DNA from 2 places in the Arthrobacter sp. Helios genome. Region 2 is predicted to be linked to the other one. Evidence: riboswitches for the same ligand, from Rfam matches in the RefSeq annotation. Region 2 holds a riboswitch; the other holds the start of a gene.
The links. Region 2 has a riboswitch for cyclic di-AMP ahead of ArtHe_RS00470 (NlpC/P60 family protein). Riboswitches for the same ligand answer to the same signal wherever they lie in the genome.
Positions count from the first base shown of each region.

Region 1 (6,573 bases), 1.1 Mb from region 2:
CCCTCGATCGTCCATTGGCTGCTGGGTTCCATCGCAGCTGCCAGCTACGGCAAGGTGCTCATTGCACTGGTTCCGGTCGGTATCGGTGCGCTCGTGGTGCTGGCCCTGCGCTGGCGGCTCAATGTGCTTTCCCTCGGGGATGACGACGCCGCGGCCCTGGGCGTGAACCCGCAGCGCTCCCGGATCCTGCTGCTGTGCGCCGTGGCCCTGATGACAGCCGGGACAGTGGCCGTCGCCGGAGCGGTGGGGTGGGTGGGGCTGGTGGTCCCGCACCTTGCCCGCCTCTGGGTCGGCTCCGACCACCGGGTACTGCTGCCGGTGTCCCTGCTCCTGGGCGGCACGTACCTGATCCTGATCGACACGCTGAGCCGTTCGATCACCAGCAGCGAGATCCCGCTGGGCATCCTCACCGCAATTATTGGCGCGCCGGTGTTCGTGGCACTGCTTGCACGCTCCCAGAAGAAAGCACAGTTCGATGGCAACTAAGACCCTGATCCCGCCTCCGGTCCAACAGACGGCAGACGCCAAGCTGCTGCTGCAGGCAGCCGGCGCAGGCTTCCGGTACTCGCGGCTGCAGCCCTGGCTGTTCCGCGGGCTGGATTTCACACTGGAACGCGGAGAGGTCCTGTCCATCCTGGGACCCAACGCACGCGGCAAGACCACGCTGCTCAAGTGCCTCTCCGGCCTGCTGAAACCGGTCGAGGGGACAGTGGAATCCGCTTCTGCGATTGGCTATGTACCCCAGGACCACGGGACCGGCCCCGACTTCACCGTTCAGGACATGGTGCTGATGGGCCGGACCCGCCACCTTCGCGCCTATCAGGTACCGCGCAGTGATGACCGCGGTGCGGCAACCGCTGCGATGGAACGCGTGGGGGCAGCGGATTGGGCACTCCGCCGTTACTCCGAGCTCTCCGGCGGGCAGCGCCAGCTGGTGCTGATTGCCCGTGCGCTTGCGTCCGGTTCCGAACTGCTGGTGCTGGACGAACCGGCGTCCGCCCTTGACCTGCGCAATCAGTCGCACGTCCTCACCGTCCTGGCCGCACTGGCCGCGGACGGAATAGGAGTCATCATGACCACCCATCACCCCGACCACGCGCTGCATGTTTCCCGCAATGCCCTGCTCTTCGTCGGCAGCCATGACACCCGCTGGGGACCGGTCGAAGACCTCCTGACCGGTCCGGCGCTGTCTGAGGTTTACGGGCTTCCCATCTGCACCCCAACCGTGGGCACCGTCTCGGGGAACCGCACCATTGCTGTTCCCGACTTCGGCCCAACCTGCCGGGACGGGCGCACCGCCGGCCCTCGAAAGGACCATCCATGACCATCATCCGCCTGACCGGTACAACCACCATGCGCGGGCTCGGCGATCCCGGCTGGCGCGGTGCCATCAGCGACACCGACACCTATGACCTTAACGACCCGGCGAAACGCCGGACCGTTCTCTCCTCCGCCGCCCTGATCATCAGCGGCGCAGCCGACCATCTCCTCCTGCACCAGCACCGTGAGCACCTGACCGGATACGTCCGGGACGGCGGCCGCATCCTGGTCAACGGCCAGGTTGTCCTGCCGTTCATCGACGGGCTGGCCCGCTGGCTCAAGCTGGATTACCGCAGTCCGCGGGATCTTCGCCCGCACGCTTTGGCTGCGCACCCGGTGTGGGACGGAGTTGACCACCGGGACCTGCATTTCCGCACCGGTGTCCCGGGGACCCACTCCCATGCGCGCCTGAAGGACATCGGCGTCGCGGGTTTCTACGGCCGCGGATACCACTCCCCGCTGCCGGACGGCGGTGAAGCGGTCACCGGCATCGGACCCAATTCGCTTCCCCTGGACTACACCTATCCGCTGGGCACAGGCGAAGTGCTGGTCCATGGCGGCCTTGATCTCGAAGGGTTCACCGACGAGCGGTACAGCAGCCGCCGGATCGGCCCCAACCTCGTGACCTGGCTGACCGGTTCCGCTTCTGCCTCCGATGTCCGCTCCACGAAGGAAGTACCTGCATGAGCACCCCCCGCATCGGACTGCTGCACTGCGGCACGTTCCCCGCACTGCGCACCCTGGAAGATCCCGCCCTGCAGCCCTACCGCATCGAGCCCGTGTACCTGCCGGATTCCGATCCCGGTTTCCTGGCGGAACTCGACGTTGTGCTGGTTGGTGACCGGCTGCATGCCGGACAGCGCGCACGCTTCGAACCGGCGATCCGCGAAGCGCTGCAGGATCACACAAAGACGGTGATCGTGCTGGGCGAGAACAACGTCGAGAGCTGGCTGCCGGGGGTCGGGTACAGCTTCCGGCCAACTGTTTTCTGGGCCTGGCGGACGGGAACCGACACCGGCACCCGCCTGCGGCTGCCGGAGGACCCGATGTGGGAGTTCTTCACCCGCCGGGCAGTCGACTGGCACCATCACGGCCTGCTTCACCCGCCCCAGGGTGCGCGCCGGCTGGTCACGATGGAGGAAGACGGAACCGACAGCGGGGCCCTGCTGTACGTGGACGACGTTAATCAGCCGGCCCGTCTGCTGGTGACGACCATGGATCCGGTGTACCACCACGGTTCCGGCTTTATGCCCGGAGCCACCCAGCTGCTCTACTCCCTGCTGCGCTGGGTGATGTGGGACCGGCGATAGAGTTGCACCATGAGCAATACCCCGGCGCGGGCCCGCAGGTCTGTCTTTCTCCTCATTCCGATCGGCGCCCTGGCGGGCATGGCCCTGGCCATCCTGAACTTCCAGATTAACTACGCGTCGACCGTGGAGTCCCAGGACCTCGGGAGCTACATCCTCTGGACGCTCATCGGCGGCGCGGCACTGGGCGCATCCTTTGCCTGCCCGGCAAGCGTGGTGTCCTTCCTCAGCGCGGACGCAGGGAAGTCACGGCGCTTTAACGCGGTTGCTGCGGGCGTGGTCCTGGCCGTGTGCTGGCTGCTCTATGTGGGCGTTTCAGCGTCCGGGGGCACACCGGTAACCGTGCTGCTGCCGGTGGCCGCCGTCGTAACGACGGCGGCGGGCGCCTGGTTCGGGTGGTTCACCACGCGGCCGATGGCGCCGGCGGGCGAAACGGAAACTATGTCAGGTCCGTGATGTCGGCCCCGGCATTGGAGCGGACCGATTCCACGCCCTTCAACGCTGACGCCTTGGACTTATAGCTCTCCGACGAGGAAGCAATGACTTCTCCGTTGCCCGCTTTAAGCCGGAACCTGAACCCGCCGGCCTTGTCCTGGTAAACCTCGAATTTTCCTGCCTTGACTGCCTCGCTCTACTCGATTGCAGATGAGCCGGTATCCGGAATGGTACGCGCCGCGGATGCGGCATGGCAGGGCTGGCGCAATTCTTTCGGGTCTGCCCCGCCCAGTGCCCTTTCGGGTCTGCCCGGCCCAGAACCGGCCCAGTGCCGGCGGGGCCTCAGAACGGGTCCGCCGGCGGCCGGGCGTTAGTGAGGTCCGCCAATCATCCTCGCCAGCGCATCAGCAGGCGAGGCCACCTCGGCGCCGTGTGCAAAGAGAACGCGTTCCGGCCCAAGAGCAGCAATCCGCTCCAGGGATTCCTCCGCCCGGCCGGCATCTGACATAAATGCGCTGGGCCCCCGGACCACGTGGCCATGCGATGACCCGGCCGCATCCCCTACAAACAGCGTTCCCGTCCCCTCATGGAAAAGGGAGATATGCCCCGGCGTATGGCCGGGGGTAGCCAGGATTTCCAGATCCTGCACCATGGCCCCTTCGCCGATGGGACTTACGTGGCGCGGGGACCGGATATCCGGGGAATCCGGCCCGCCGGCGTAAATCGCGGCGTGCGGTGCCCGTTCGGCGACGGCAAAAAGGGAGCCAACGTGGTCCATATGCAGGTGGGTCAGCACGATGTCGCGGACATCTGACCAATCCCCGCCCAAAGCTTCGACGGCGGCAGCAATACCCGCGTCTGCGTCCGGCATGCCTGTGTCAATCACCACTATTCCCTCCGGTTGAGCTACGGCATAACAGCGCACATCCATGACCAGCTGATCCGGCCCGGCGACGCCGGCTGGGATCACTACCTCGCGCACCACGTCCTGAACGGGAAGCTGCGGTCCGCGGCCACCGGCTTGCTCACTCATGGCCCCTCCTTCGCTGGATATTCGGCCCTTCCAGCGTATTCCCGCACTCCGGCATCCGTCGCCGCGTTCCGCAAAAATCCCCGGCTCCCACCCCGGAAGGACCCTCTCCAAACAGCAGCGCGGGCCGCAGCGCGCGGCCGGTCCAATGTGGCTGCTGGGACTAAAGAAGAAAGCACACTTCCCATTAGCAGAGTGACTGGCCGCACACAACAGCAACACGGTGTCGTTACCGAATTGCAATGCAATCTCTATTCCATGTAGTGTCCTTGGCATGCCGCGATACTGATGCGGCGTCCTTGGCTTGTTACCTAACTCTGCCGCTGGCCAAGGTCCCCTTTTGCAATACGACGGCAGGGGCGGGGGACCCAATTTTTTGGATCCTTTGAATCCTTGGGGTTAAGCCGACCGGTTCAGTCCGGCGGCCGGGTGACTCCCATCCGAATCCGACAGCTCACCTCGCAGGTATTGGGAGAGGTAATTCCTTGTCTATCAATAAGAACCGCGGACGCCACCGCTCAAATTCCAACATCTGGACCACTATCGCCCAGGTCTCACCGGCAAAGGCACGCACCTTCGGCGGAACCGCCGCAGCCGTCGTTGCCGGCTCCGGGCTCATGTTCGGCATGGCTGCCCCGGCCCAGGCCGGCGTTGTAGCCAACGATCCCGCCCCGGCGGCTGCCGCAGCTGCCGCAGCTCCTGCTGCAGCTCCCGCCGCAGTCACCGTGGCAGAGGCTCCGGCCGTGGAAACCGCATCCACGCACACCGTGGTCGCGGGTGACACCCTGGGCCAGATTGCCGCCACCTACGGTGTGTCCCTGGACAGCATCTTCGCGCTCAACGGCCTGTCGATGTCCTCGATCATCTACCCCGGCGACGTCATCACCTACGCCGGCACGGCTGACATCCAGCCCGCCGCCGCCTACACGCCGGTGGAAACCGCAGCCGTGGTCGAAGCTGCTCCTGCGGCTGCGACGTACACGGATCCGGGAACCTACACGGAATACAGCACGCTGAGCACCCAGGTCACCCCGGCTGCTCCCAGCGTCGGCACCTCCGCCATTGGCCAGACCATGGTGAATGCGGCTTACTCGCAGCTCGGTGCTGCCCAGGACTGCACCGTGCTGGTTGAGGTGGCTCTCCGCGCCGCCGGCCACTCGGTTGGCGACCTGGCTCCGGCCCAGCTTGCCGCTTACGGCTCCCCGGTGTCTGATCCCCAGCCCGGCGACATGGTCTACTACGCCGACGGCGGCATGGGCTTTGCCCACATCGCCATCTACATCGGCGACGGACAGGCCATCCACAGTGGCTGGAACGGCAACCAGACCGTTATCCAGTCCGTGAACGTCGGCTCCGGCCCGGTTTACTACCGCGCATAACTGAACCGCCGCGGACGGTCCGGTCCGCTGGTTCGAGAAGCACCCCGCCTGGGAACAGGTGGGGTGCTTCTGTTATGCGGCTCTGTGGCTCCCACCGGACCTCTCACCCGGAACCGCTCACCGAAGTGTCCCCCGGGTTCGGGGACCACACCCAGCAAGTCGTGAAATAATAGTCAGGTCAGACCCGCGGCTTTCCGGCGCTTTCACCCATGTGGAGCGCCCACGGCCGCGCTTCCGTCACGACTGTCACCGGAATCCGGGCAAGTGGCGGGACGAGCGTCCCACACAGGCCCCTGCACAGTGCAGCGGTCCGCGGCTGCCGGGCCCGGCTTCGATCCAGCCAGAGGTAAACACATTGACGTTTAACGTAGGTCAAACCGTAGTCCACCCCCACCACGGCCCGGCCACTATCCGCCGTCTGGCCAGCCGCAAGATCCGCAGCGTCGAGAACGAGTACCTGGTACTTGAAGTGCATGCCAACAAGCTTGAGGTTTGGGTTCCCACCGCCAAGGCCCAGGATGTGGGGCTGCGCCCGGTCCTGAATTCACCGCAGCTGGAAGAACTCATGGAAATCCTCAGGGCTGCCGCGGACGCCGAGGAGTCCCAGTGGTCACGGCGTTTCAAGGAAAACACGGAGCTGCTCGCCAGCGGGCGGATCGCAGACGTAGCCCGCGTGGTCCGCAACCTCACCCTGCGTTCCCTGGACAAGGGACTCTCCCACGCTGAGCGGGACATGCTCCGGCATGCCCGCCGGCCGCTGCTCACCGAGATCTCGCTGTCCCTGGGAGTCAGCGAAGAAGAAGCCTCGGCGGTGCTCGACGGCGTCTGGGCCGGTTCGGGCACCTCACTGGCCGAACCGGTTACCTAAGCTCCGGATCACCGCCGGAGTCGGGCTACCGGCAGCCACTTCCGGAGACGGGTCAGCCCGGCGCCCGGAACCCGCCCTGGGATCCGGCCTTGGTCCGTGCCGTTGCGGCGGCGGACCAGGGATCTTCCGGCCAGGGATGCTTCGGGTAACGCCCGCGCATCTCCGCACGCACCTGGTGGTAGGGACCAGCCCAGAAAGAGGCCAGGTCGTCGGTGACAGCCAGCGGCCGGCCAG
Region 1 covers NZ_CP095402.1:1,253,746-1,260,318, reverse strand. Annotated here, with positions in the region: gene ArtHe_RS05605 (iron ABC transporter permease) at 1-486, shown strand, start outside; gene ArtHe_RS05600 (ABC transporter ATP-binding protein) at 476-1,324, shown strand; gene ArtHe_RS05595 (hypothetical protein) at 1,321-2,007, shown strand; gene ArtHe_RS05590 (hypothetical protein) at 2,004-2,630, shown strand; gene ArtHe_RS05585 (hypothetical protein) at 2,640-3,083, shown strand; gene ArtHe_RS05580 (DUF1508 domain-containing protein) at 3,067-3,168, opposite strand; gene ArtHe_RS05575 (MBL fold metallo-hydrolase) at 3,433-4,095, opposite strand; cyclic di-AMP (ydaO/yuaA leader) riboswitch at 4,408-4,574, shown strand; gene ArtHe_RS05570 (LysM peptidoglycan-binding domain-containing protein) at 4,578-5,471, shown strand; gene ArtHe_RS05565 (CarD family transcriptional regulator) at 5,827-6,339, shown strand; gene hrpB (ATP-dependent helicase HrpB) at 6,392-6,573, opposite strand, start outside.
Region 1: another riboswitch for cyclic di-AMP. It lies ahead of ArtHe_RS05570 (LysM peptidoglycan-binding domain-containing protein); the one in region 2 lies ahead of ArtHe_RS00470 (NlpC/P60 family protein).

Region 2 (6,573 bases):
GACCGGCCTAGCCGGTCCACTGCCGCCGGAACCCGCAGCCATTCACCGGCAGCGGCCAGCGCCGGCTGCGCCGGCGCCTGGCCGTCGGTAACGGAATGGTATCTTTTAGCATTTTTCCCCTATAGTGACATCTGACTACAGCAACAACACCGTTCACCGGTCCGACAGCCTAACCCTGCCACTGGACCGCAGGTGCAACCGTTCGCAGGCAGGGGCGGAGGACCCATCAACCGGCAGTGGCAGCACTGCCTTGGGGTGAAGCCTCCGAGCAGCGCAGGAGTATCCGCACAGCAGATACCCCTGTGCGTCGTGGGCCGAGTTCTCTACTCGAATCCGACAGCTAACTTCGCAGGCTTTGTAGAGAGGGAACCACTTGTCGAAGCACACTGCTTCGGGCAGGCGCAGGGCCGAAACCTCGGCCGCTCCACTGCGTCAACGCGCTGCCGCCGGGTCCACGGGCCGGCGCCGCGCTGAACCTGTCCGCCGCCCGCTGGGGGGATCAGCCCAGAAATTTGCCATCACCGCTGCCGCCTCCGGGCTGGTGCTGACCGTTGCGCTTCCGACGACCGCGGCGGCCGTGGATCCTCTGCCGGCACAGGAGCCCGCCGCGGCTCCGGCCCCGGTTTCGGCTGATCCCAACGCCACCGTGGAGTTTGACCGGGCCGCACTGACCAGCAAGTTCGATCCGGATGCGAAACTGCAGGGACTCACTGTCGCCGGCACGGACGTCACGCCGGGAGCCGCGCAGGGCACTCTCGCCACTCCGCTGGACTCCGAACTGGTGCAGACCTCTTCCTTCGGGTACCGGGTCAGCCCGATCACCGGAGCAGCAGGCGAGCTGCACACCGGGCAGGACTTCGCCGCGGCCTGCGGCACGGAAGTCAGCGCCGCCGCCAGCGGCAAGGTCAAGTCTGCCGGCTGGCATGCCTACGGCGGAGGGAACCGTGTGGTGGTGGACCACGGCAACGGTGTGGAAACCACCTACAACCACCTGTCGGCCATCAGCGTCTCTGTGGGCGACGAAGTCCAGCGCGGGGACCTGGTGGGAGCCAGCGGCACCACGGGCGCCTCCACGGGCTGTCACCTGCATTTTGAGGTACTCGTAAACGGCACGCCTGTCGACCCTCTCGGCTGGTTGTGACCGCTCCAACACCCTTTCGTGACCTGAGCGTGACATTTCCTTGATGTTGTTATATTCTCGTCACCGTGCCTGATTGGCCAAAGATCAGGCACTCTCAAACAGATCGCCGAGCTCTGCCACCGTTTGAGATCCGTTCGCAAAATCGCATGGCAGAGGCGGGGGAACCAATTTCGGGTTTCGCAAGAAGCCCTAGGGGTTAAGTTGCCGGACTTAGCGGTCCAGCAACCGGGTGACTCCCATCCGAATCCGACAGCTCACCTCGTAGGCATTGGGAGAGGCAAAAACTGTGTCATCAATCAATTCCGGCCGCCATCGTGCTGCCTCGGTTCAATCCAGCCCGCTTACGGCTTTCTCCAAGGCCGTAACCGCCAACGCAGGTACCGTCGGCCGCCAGGCCGCCGTCGTCGTCGCAGCTTCCGGCCTTGTTCTGGCCGCTGGCCTGCCGGCACAGGCCGCACCGGTTTCCACCGACCGCCAGGCCCTTGAATCAACTCCCCTCAACGTTGTGACCTCCAACGGGACCGTGACGGTCTCCGAGCAGGCACCCTTCGACCTTCCGGTAGCTCCCCTTGCGGGATCGCTCTCCGGGGCCGAAACCCGCGCACAGATTGCAGCAGCCGAGCTTGCCGCGGCAGAAGAAGCCGCTGCTGCTGTTGCCGCCCAGCAGGAGGCATACGCCGCCCAGCAGGCCGCAGCCGCACCGGCACCGGCCGCTTCCGGCGTCACCACCGCCTCCTCCGCACCGGCAGCAGCTGCTCCCGAAGTCAGCGCCAGCGGCGTTGCTGCAGGCCTGGTTGCCTCCGCTTACTCACAGATCGGCGTGGCGCAGGACTGCACCGCAATGGTCGAAAAGGCCCTGCGCTCCGTCGGCAAGTCCGTTGGTGACCTCGCCCCGAGCCAGTTCTACGCCTTCGGCTCCGTAGTTGGCACCCCGCAGGCCGGAGACCTGGTTATCACCGGTGGGCACGTCGCGATCTACGTCGGCAACGGCCAGGTCATCAGCGGTGGCCTCAACGGCATGAACACCGGCCTCCACTCCCTGTCCGACCTTCCCGGCGCAAGCTTCGTCCGCGTCAGCTGACGCTGCCAGATAAACGGAGCACACCGTCATGACCTCGACAACTGAGCGCGCCCGTCACCGTGCGCCCGTCCAGCGCACCAGCTCGCTGACTGCACTGGCCGACGCCGTCACTTCCAATGCGGGAACGGTGGGCCGCCAGGCCGCCGTTATCGCCGCCGCCTCCGGGCTGGTGCTGAGCACCGGCGTCGCCGCAAATGCTGCGGCACCGGAACTGTCCCGCGATGTGCAGACCAGCAAGCTGGATCTGTCCTCCATTCCGCTGCAGGTTCCCGCAGATGCCGTAGGCCCTGAGCTCAAGTTCGCTCCGGTCCCGGGCGTTATTGTGGCCGAAGCGCCTGTAGCCGAGACCGTGACCGTGCAGTCGCAGGAAATCAACACCCCTGCAGCCGATGCTCCGGCCCAGGCGGCAACGGCCCAGGCAGCGGCCGCTCCGGCGGCTTCCGCTGCCCCGGCTGCCTCCTCCGGGACCGCCGCCACCATCGCAGCAGCTGCCTACGCCCAGCTCGGCGTGATGCAGGACTGCACCATGCTCGCGACAAACGCGCTGGCAGCAGCTGGGATCAACTTCCACGGATGGCCGGCGGGTTACCTCTCCCTCGGCCGCACCCTGAGTGCCGCTGAAGCAATTCCCGGCGACCTGATCTACTACGCAGACGGCGGCATGGGCATGGCCCACATTGCTGTCTACGTGGGCAACGGACAGGCCGTCCACGGTGGCTTCTTCGGCAACCAGACGGTTGTTGCTCCGGCCGAGCTTGGCTCCGGCGGCGTATACATCCGCGTAGGCGGCTAGCAGCAAACCCAGAACCTGACACAGTTCGCCAAAGGACCCTCCCCTGTGGGAGGGTCCTTTGTTGTTTCCTGCTGCTTCCGGCACACAGGGGTGCAGCGCATCCGGAGTTTCGCGGCCGATAAATAGCGGGAATCCCCGGTCCCGGCTTACCCTTGCAATGAAGATTCGAAGTACCGCAGTGTGCCGGTGAACTTTTTCTCTCGCCGGGCCCGCGGGCAGGCGAAGAGGAACGTGCATGCGAACGCTGGTTCTGAATGCGGGCTACGAACCGCTGGCAGTTGTCACCTTCCGGCGCGCGCTGGTCCTGGTGTTGACCGGGAAAGCGAGCGTGCTGGCCGAGAGCGGCGTGCCGGTGGTCAGCCCGGCCGATGTTTTTGGACGGCCCTCGGTCATCCTGCTAAACCGCTACGTCAACATTCCCTACCGTGCGGAGACCGTTGCCACCCGCAGGGGGGTCCTGCGGCGCGACGGTCATTCCTGCGCCTACTGCGGCAAACAGGCATCGACCGTGGACCACGTAGTGGCCAAATCCCGGGGTGGTGAAGACAGCTGGGAGAACCTGGTCGCGTGCTGCCTGCGCTGCAACAACAACAAGGGGGACAAAACATTGAACCAGCTCGGCTGGAAGCTGCGGTTTACGCCACGGCCGCCGATCGGTGCCCGCTGGCAGATCCGTGAACTCGAACAGCCGGCGGCGCAATGGAGTCCTTTCCTCGGCGATACGGCTGCCTGATGGCGCCTGCCGCCGCCCAGCCACCCGCCTTCAACGCCATCATCCTTGCCGGCGGGAGGTCCTCGCGGCTGGGTGGAGTGCCCAAGGCCGAACTCCGGATTGACGGACAAACCCTGCTCGAACGCACGCTGGGCACTGTCCGCCAGGCCCGCAGCGTCGCCATCGCCGGGCCCGCACAGCTGGAAGCTGCCCTGCACGCCGTACCCCCGCACTGCTTCTTTGTCCGCGAGGAGCCGGCCTTCGCGGGTCCCGCTGCCGCCGTCGGGGCTGCCGTGACCGCCCTCTACGGCACCGATACCGCCGGGAGCGCTGAGCCTGTCCCCGGTGCCGGCGATCCGGCGCCGCCCTGGACCCTGGTGCTGGCATGCGACATGCCCGACGCCGGCGGCGCTGTCCGGGCGCTTCTTGCCGAGGCCGCCGGTGAAGCAGGCCAGTCCATCATGGCGAAGGACAGCAGCGGTTCACTGCAGCCCCTGGCAGCCCTGTACCGGACCGGCGACTTGCGCACTGCCGTGGGCGGACAGCCCGGCAGCCTGGAGAATCTATCAATGTTCCGCCTCCTTGCTAGGGTGCAGTGGAGAGTGGTTGCCGTGCCGGAGGGAAGCACCGCTGATGTGGACACCTGGGCTGATGCCGGAAAGTGGGGGATCAGGCCGGGCAACCGCACTGCCTGAGACCCTGCCGGTTCCGCAGCGACGCCCAGGAACAAAAGGAGCCATGATGGGAAGCCAGCAGGAAACGCTTGAGGCCTGGACGCAGCAGCTGCTGCGGTCCCTGGAGCTTGAGGGAACAGCAGTCGACATTGACGCCGTCCTGGACCTCGCGGCGGCAGCAGCCCATAACGTTGTCCGTCCAGCGGCGCCGCTGACGACGTTCATCGCGGGCCTCGCCGCCGGCCTGGCCGCGGGCAGCGGACAAGCCGACGAGAACCTCGCCATGCGCGCGGCTATCCGCGCGGCCCAACGGGAATGCGACGCCGCCGCTCCGGAGGCAGGCAAGTGAACGGGCCGGTGCCGGTAATCCTTCCGCTGCAGCCCAACACCTCCTGGGACCAGGCCCGCAAAGCGGCCTACGCAGCGGCCCGTCCGCTGCCGTTTGAGACCGTCCCGCTCGCGGAGGCACTGGGGCTGACCCTGGCGGTGGATGCCCCCGCTCTCCAGCCGGTTCCGCACTATGCCTCCTCGGCCATGGACGGCTGGGCCGTGGCCGGCCCGCCGCCCTGGAAAATCGTCAGCTCCGAGGAACCCGAGCACGAACGCTGGCAGATCCACAAAGAGTCGGGCCGCCGGCCGCTGCAGCCCGGCGAAGCGGTACCCATCCTTACCGGCGGACTGGTTCCTGCGGGAGGAGAAGCCGTCCTGCGTTCAGAACACGGCCAGCTGAGCACGGAGGAACCCGCAACACTGGTTCCGGGGCCCTCGGCCCGGAGCGACGAGCCACGCCCGGGAGAGCACATCCGGCCGGCAGGAGAAGAAGCAGCAGCGGGGGAGACCGTCATTCCTGCCGGGACAGTCCTGAACCCGGCGCATATTGCCTTGGCCGCTGTCTGCGGTCACGACACCCTGCCAGTGCTGCGTGCTCCGCGCGTGTCCCTGCTGCTGACCGGTGATGAAGTGATCGAAGCCGGGCTGCCGGACTCGGGCCAGGTCCGGGACACTTTCGGGCCGCAGATGCCGCAGCTGATCGGCATGCTGGGAGGCCGGGTCGACGCCGTTTGCCGCCTCGCCGACCGGCTGGACGACGTTATTGCCGCGCTCAGCACCGACGCCGTCGACGAAGCATCGCTGGCCATGTCCTCCGGGGACGTGCTGGTGACCACCGGCGGCACGGGGACCTCCGCTGCAGACCATCTGCGGCGTGCGCTCAGCGAAGTTGATGCTGAACTGCTGATCGACGGGATCGCGATGCGTCCCGGCCATCCCACCCTGCTGGCCCGCCTGCCGGACGGACGGTTCGTTGTGGCGCTGCCCGGGAACCCCCTCGCTGCCATGATGGCAGTGTTCACCGTGCTGCAGCCGCTGCTGGCCGGGCTGCGGGGTGAGGAGTTCCCCAGGGAGCGCCACGTCCTGGCCGGCGTCGACATCGATCCGCTGCCCGGCCGGACCCGGCTGGTTCCGAGCCGGATCCAGGACGGACGCTCCGTGCCGTCGCAGTATTACCGTTCCGGGATGCTCCGCGGCCTGGCGGACGCCGACGCCGTAATGGTGATCCCCGAAGCCGGCTGCACCGCGGATGAGACAGTTACCGCGCTTCCCCTGCCATGGCAGGTGCGGCAGGCTCCAGCCGGATAATCACCGACTTGGAGGTGGGGGTGCCGCTGACATCGGCGACGGAGTCCAGCGGCACCAGCACGTTCGCCTCCGGGTAGTAGGCGGCAGCACAGCCGACGGGCGTGCTGTAGGCGACGGCCCGGAAACCCTCTGCCCTGCGCTCCACGCCGTCCTCGTACTCCGAGACCATGTCGACCAGGTCTCCGTCCTGAAGGCCGGCCGCAGCCAGGTCCTCGGCGTTGACGAACACAACGCGGCGCCCGCCGTAGATGCCGCGGTAACGGTCGTCCTTGGCGTAGATCGTGGTGTTGTACTGGTCATGTGCACGCAGTGTCTGCAGGATGAGCCTGCCTTCGGGAACCTTCGGGTACTGCAGCTCATTTGCCGTGAAACGGGCCTTACCGGTGGCCGTGGCGAACTTGCGGCCGTCCCGCGGGCCGTTGGGGAGCACGAATCCTCCGCCGCCGCGCTTGAGCTTGCCTTCGAATCCTTCAAAGCCCGGGATCACGTTTTCGATGTGGCGGCGGATCACCGAGTAGTCAGCCCGGGCGGCGA
Region 2 covers NZ_CP095402.1:104,049-110,621, forward strand. Annotated here, with positions in the region: gene ArtHe_RS00460 (metal-dependent transcriptional regulator) at 1-11, shown strand, start outside; cyclic di-AMP (ydaO/yuaA leader) riboswitch at 157-370, shown strand; gene ArtHe_RS00465 (M23 family metallopeptidase) at 374-1,141, shown strand; cyclic di-AMP (ydaO/yuaA leader) riboswitch at 1,236-1,423, shown strand; gene ArtHe_RS00470 (NlpC/P60 family protein) at 1,428-2,222, shown strand; gene ArtHe_RS00475 (NlpC/P60 family protein) at 2,251-3,015, shown strand; gene ArtHe_RS00480 (HNH endonuclease) at 3,251-3,748, shown strand; gene ArtHe_RS00485 (NTP transferase domain-containing protein) at 3,748-4,422, shown strand; gene ArtHe_RS00490 (DUF6457 domain-containing protein) at 4,466-4,750, shown strand; gene ArtHe_RS00495 (molybdopterin molybdotransferase MoeA) at 4,759-6,039, shown strand; gene ArtHe_RS00500 (FdhF/YdeP family oxidoreductase) at 5,990-6,573, opposite strand, start outside.